2 regions of the Rothia sp. HMSC064D08 genome follow, and region 1 is predicted to be linked to the other one. Evidence: predicted binding sites of a transcription regulator. Region 1 holds the regulator's gene; the other holds the start of a gene.
The links. The regulator HrcA, encoded in region 1, represses chaperone genes, less so after heat shock. The targets are predictions, from matches to a motif close to TTNGCACTCGNNNNNNNCGAGTGCNAA.
Positions count from the first base shown of each region.

Region 2: the regulator HrcA is predicted to act here: its motif matches at 1,835-1,861, upstream of groL (chaperonin GroEL).

Region 1 covers NZ_KV797900.1:420,534-423,667, reverse strand. The annotation lists gene HMPREF2625_RS08605 (DUF3097 family protein) at 1-670, opposite strand, end outside; gene hrcA (heat-inducible transcriptional repressor HrcA) at 901-2,001, shown strand; gene dnaJ (molecular chaperone DnaJ) at 2,099-3,134, shown strand, end outside.
Region 2 covers NZ_KV797895.1:333,996-337,129, forward strand. The annotation lists gene HMPREF2625_RS03750 (uracil-DNA glycosylase) at 1-381, opposite strand, end outside; gene HMPREF2625_RS03755 (DUF3263 domain-containing protein) at 483-875, shown strand; gene HMPREF2625_RS03760 (LytR C-terminal domain-containing protein) at 1,017-1,568, shown strand; gene groL (chaperonin GroEL) at 1,940-3,134, shown strand, end outside.

The sequences.
Region 1 (3,134 bases):
GCGGCCATGCCGGAATTCCGAGAACCTGCGGCTTGACGGCCTGCCAAATATCAATGAAAGGGTGCCCCACAATCTTAATATTTCCAGCAGCGCCGGGAACAGCTAAAGCCTCCGCCACAATACGTTCTTCCTTGGTGCCTTCCAGAAGATGATCCACAAGAATTCCAAGTCGTCGCTCTGGACCGGGGGAGAACTCTTTAACGGCAGTTGCTAAATCATCAACACCATGAAGGGGCTCGACCACAATACCTTCAATCCGAAGATCATGGCCCCACACTTTCTCGACGAGTTCCGCATCATGAAGCCCCTCAACCCAGATTCTGGATGCGCGCGCCACCCGTGCTGGAGCGTTTTCAACTGCTACCGAACCAGAACGAGAAATTTTGCGCCCTGAGGTCTTTCGTGGTGTTGGGGCAACAATCTCAACAGGTTCGCCCTCAAGGAAGTACCCGATTCCTAACGGAAAATTTTTGACCCGTCCGCGAGCGTCTTCAAGCCCGAAAAATATTTCTCCACCGATACGTTCGGCACGCACTACTTCGCCAACCCACCCGTTAAGATCCTCAAGGACCATCCCGCGTTTTAGCTCGACCCGACGAGGAGGAGCAGGCCTGTTATTTATTGAGGCACGTGATAGATCTTGTGCACCCCAAGCGTATCGTTCACTCATATCTTGCATCCTTCGTACAACGGCACCACGGATATTGCCTGGTTTCCACAGGTTAGCTTTTGGCAGAACCCATCCAATTCTAAAGTATTGATAACTCGCTTCTGGCGAAAGACTAGTACCGCTAGGGGTTACCCGGCTATGATAAAAGTAGTTTTTAGCACTCTCTCAACAAGAGTGCCAGATTATGCTTTTCCAGATTATTAACCACCGATAGGGTCGCAAGGAGTACCATGTCACACGAACGCCGCATGCGCATATTGCAGGCAATCGTTGAAGACTACGTGCGCACAGGCGAACCCATAGGTTCAAAGACGCTGGCACAGCGCCACCATCTTCAAGTATCCAGTGCCACAATACGCAATGATATGGCAGCTTTAGAAGAACAGGGGCTTTTGAGCGCACCGCACGCCAGCGCTGGGCGTATTCCTACAGAACAGGGATACAGGTTCTTCGTCGATGCTCTAGCCGCGCCGCGTGCTCTCTCTGCAACCCAAGTTTCGGCGTTACGGCAAATTCTTGAAAGCGCACACAGCGTAGAAGACATGATTGAAGCCGCCACCCGAACACTTGCCCATCTCACGCATCAGGTGGCGCTTATCCAGTACCCAACACGTAACGCTGGAACTCTCTTGCATCTTGAGTTCGTACCCCTAGATTCACGCACGCTCTTAGCATTGCTTATCAGTGATCTTGGCACAATCCACCGGGTCACTGTGATACTGCCAGAGACTACAGCCTTAGCGCATGATGAAACTGTGTCAGCTCTTGCAGCGATTAAAGAGAACCTGCTTAAAATGCTTCAGGGTTTACCTTTCGAAAACATAAGTGCATTGCTGCCAGAAGCGCATCATCCAGCGTTGCGAGGCCGCTCTCCGGAGCTCACCGAAGCTATCGTGGATCATCTGCGAGCACAGCCTTATTTTGAACGAGATATTCGCTTCGCGATCTCTGGCACCTCAAACCTAGCACGAAGTCACGACGACTTCTCGGCGAGCATAGCTCCCATTTTGGATGCGCTCGAAGAACAAGTTACGCTGCTTCGCGTGCTGTCTCACGCATCGGTTCAAGAAGCCGGGTACAGTGTAAGGATCGGTCACGAGAATACGGAGCAAGCGCTTCAAGGAGCTTCTATTGTCACTGGTGAATACGATTCACCCGTTGTAGTTTCATACGGCAAACAACATTTACCAGACAATGAAGGCGCCCTGGGGAAGCATACGGCAAAACTTGGCGTGGTGGGTCCAGTCCGCATGGATTACCGTGGTAACATTGCGGCGGTGAACGCGGTAGCTCGCTATCTAGGTCATGTCTTAGGCACACGAGCATCATGACATCAAGCGGGTAACTCCTCAGAGCCCCACAAATTTACAGATTTTATATTGACACCATACCCGGAGCACTCCGGTACGAAAAGGATAGAAGAAACACGTGAGCGATCACTACTCAACTCTTGGAGTCTCAAAGGACGCAAGCCCCGAAGAGATTAAAAAAGCGTACCGTAAAAAGGCGCGTCAACTGCACCCCGATGTTAACCCATCCGAAGAGGCAGCTGAGGAGTTCAAACGTGTAACCCTCGCCTATGAAGTACTCTCAGATAACGAGAAACGCCGTAATTACGACGCTACCGGCGACGAACAGGGTCGTGCAGGATTCCCCGGAGGCGCAGGAGGATTTGGCGGCTTCGGCTCAGGAAGTTTCGGGTTCCAAGATCTTTTCGATATGTTTACCGGAGGCGGTGGACAAAGCGGTCCCGCGTCCCGCGTACGCCAGGGACAAGACGCACTTATCAACGTCTCAATATCCCTCAAAGACGCAGTTTTTGGCGTCGAAAAGACTGTAGAGCTTAACACGGCCGTCACTTGTAAATCCTGTGAAGGTGAAGGAACAGCTCCCGGAACCCACCCCGAAACCTGTGAGACCTGTCATGGCCAGGGATTCATGCAGCGCCGTGTTCAATCCATCCTAGGAACCGTCATGCAGCAGGTAGAGTGCCCCAGCTGTCAGGGATATGGCACCGTCATCAAACACCGCTGCCCAGAATGCCACGGACAGGGCCGTGTGGGCGAAAAACTCCCGCTGACCTTCACCGTTCCCGCCGGTGTTAATGACGGAGCCCGCATACGTCTGCGAGGTAAAGGCGAAGCTGGACTCAATGGTGGTCCCAATGGCGATCTTTATATTGATCTCAACGTTAAGCGCGATAAATACTTTGTTCGCGATGGTGATAATCTCACCACAACGGTGAATATTCCTATGGTCGCAGCCGTTTTAGGAACCACCGTACCCTTAGAAACCTTCGATGGGGTTCAAGAGATCACCATCCCTGAAGGCGCACAAAGCGGCGACATCGTAACTTTGAACGGCTTAGGTGTTACCCGCCTTCACTCCGATAAACGCGGAGACCTACAGGTACGTATTCAGGTCACAACACCGACCAATGTAAACTCCGAACAACGTGAGTTGC
Region 2 (3,134 bases), on a different contig from region 1:
GCGGTTCATGAGCATGATGCCCTCATCGGACCACGAACTCAGATCGCCGTGCTGCGCGGGCTCAATCCCCAAATCGTCGGACAATTCCCGGTAAATATTGATGAGCGATTTCGGTAGGGGCATATCCCGCTGCACCGAGAACGAAAGCCCCATCGCGTTTCCGGGGGTGGGGTAGGGGTCTTGCCCCACGATCAGCACCTTGACCTCGTTCATGGGGCGTGAGAATGCGCGGAAAATATTCTGACCTGTGGGAAAAGTTCGGTGTCCCGCCGCGTGTTCGGTGCGTAAAAACTCGCCCATGGCGTGGATTTTATCTTCGACGGGCGCGAGGGCCTGCGCCCAGTCTTCGCTCATAATGTCGGTCAGCGGCGGGTTCGTCATGAAAATACTCCCTGAGAAAATTTGACTCTAATAACACGGTGACTTCAACCAACATACTCTAAAGTGTTCATGTAGACCACCTATGTTCGTCAGGAATCCAGATGCCGATACCTTCTTCGGAAACCCCCGAACCTTCGCCTGCTGGCGGCTCCGATGCCGCCGAACCCGCAGCGGCAGTCCCCGCCGATAACTCTGAACCCGGCCCTACAACACAGCCTGCCTCTTCTGCCCCCGACACTTCCGAGACCCGCGAAACCGGCGGAGAAACTGAGAACACGCGAAAATCCGCCCTCACCGATTTAGAGCGTGCCATGATCGCCCTGGAAAAACGACACTGGAAGTACCAGGGCACCAAAGAGAAAGCGATTACCGCGCTCGGGCTCACCCCGATCGCCTACTACCAGAAACTTAACACGATGATCGATAGCCAGCGTGTGATCGCCGCCGAACCTATCCTGATGCACCGCCTGCGCGAGGTTCGCGACCGCAGTTAGAGGCAGCCGCACCGATGTGTGCATGAGCGCACGCCGTTCTGAACAGGACGGATAAAGCCCCATACGGTACCCTGTAAGAGAGAGCTTTGGCAGGGCTCCACCGCGCAGAGCGGTACGTCTATTACTCAACCTAGGGAAGTCATGAGCCAATACCCGCATGATGAATTCGACGACATCGACGAGAATACCGCCCGCCGTGGAACATACCGCGGTGTGATTGACGACCCTTCCAAGAGCCCCAAAGGCATTATTCCCGTTGTCGTCGCCGGTATTTTATCGCTCGTGATCGGCGGCGCTATGTACATTAACCACCCGCGCAGCAGCTCGCCCGAGGCCGCCGCGCGCGCCAAGAGCTACAGCGCCCCCGCCTCGCCCTCGGAGTCATCGTCGCCCTCTGCCTCAGCATCCGAGCAGGCTAAGGATGCGAACGTGGCGGTCTATAACGCATCCGCGCCCGGCGGGTCTGCGGCCAAGGCAAGCGCCGCGCTTGAGGGCTACACGATTACCGAAACCGCAAACTGGTCGGGCACCCCGCCGCAGTCCAGCACGGTCTACTACAAGGACGAGGCCAAGAAGGCACAGGCCGAAGCTATTGCGAAAACCCTGAACATTACGACGGTTCAGGAGAGCTCAGACACCTCGATTCTGGGCGAGAACGATATTGTGGTGGTGCTCGCCACCGACTACAGCTAACGGTATCAATCGGCTTGATACCGCGGTGTGCGGTACCGTTTATCATCCCCGCTAGTTTCGGGAACGTTCTATGAGCCTTATGCGCTCGCACATAACATTACCCGGCGCTCGAAACTGGTGTTTCCGCTCCGTGCATTCGCCTCGAAGCCGTACCCGTTCACCCCATTGCGGCTTTCCGCGTGCCTCAAGAATGCGCTGAGGGCGATTAAGCTAAATTCGGTGCTCAAAATGTTTGCCCTCGGGCGCACCAAGTGCCAAAATTGTTTTTAGCACTCGGCGCCTTCAGGTGCTAAAACCGGTATCAAAATCTGCTTCGGCAGACCGGAAAACCTGAGCGCTCCATTCGAAACGTCCAGGAGGGATATAGCCACATGGCAAAACTTATTGCTTTTGATGAAGAAGCTCGCCGCGGTCTAGAGCGCGGACTGAACACTCTAGCCGATGCCGTTAAGGTAACTCTTGGCCCCCGTGGCCGCAACGTCGTGCTTGAGAAGTCGTGGGGCGCACCCACGATCACCAACGACGGTGTTTCCATCGCCAAAGAGATCGAGCTTGAAGACCCCTATGAAAAGATTGGCGCTGAACTCGTCAAAGAGGTAGCCAAGAAGACCGACGATATCGCAGGTGACGGTACCACCACCGCAACCGTGCTCGCTCAAGCGCTCGTGCGTGAGGGCCTGCGCAACGTGGCTGCTGGTGCTGACCCGCTGAGCCTCAAGCGCGGTATTGAGAAGGCTGTTGAGGAGGTCACCAAGACCCTGCTCGACTCCGCGAAAGAGGTTGAGACTGAGGAAGAGATCGCGGCAACCGCATCCATCTCTGCGGGCGATAAAGAGATCGGTAAGCTGATCGCTCAGGCTATGGAGAAGGTCGGCAAGGAAGGCGTGATTACCGTTGAGGAATCCAACACCTTCGGCCTGCATCTGGAACTCACCGAGGGTATGCGCTTCGATAAGGGCTTCCTCTCCGGCTACTTCGTGACCGACCCTGAGCGTCAGGAAGCTGTGCTGGAAGACCCCTACATCCTGGTGGTCAACCAGAAGATCTCGAACGTGAAGGATCTGGTTCCCGTTCTTGAGAAGGTCATGCAGTCCGGCAAGCCGCTGCTGATTATTGCTGAGGATGTTGAGGGCGAGGCTCTGGCGCTGCTCGTGCTGAACAAGATGCGCGGCTCCATCAAGTCCGTTGCCGTGAAGGCACCCGGTTTCGGTGACCGTCGCAAGGCTATGATGGCTGATATTGCGATCCTCACCGGCGGTCAGGTTATTACCGAAGAGGTTGGCCTGTCCCTGGATACCGCAACCCTTGAGATGCTGGGTAAGGCACGCAAGGTTGTTGTCACCAAGGACGAGACCACCATTATTGAGGGCGCTGGCGACGCCGCCGCACTTGAGGGCCGCGTGGCACAGATTCGCGCCGAGATCGCAAACTCCGATTCCGACTACGACCGCGAGAAGCTGCAGGAGCGCCTGGCAAAGCTCGCCGGTGGTGTGGCTGTGCTCAAGGCTGGTGCGGCAACCGAGGTTGAGCTGAAGGAACGCAAGCACCGCATCGAGGATGCTGTGC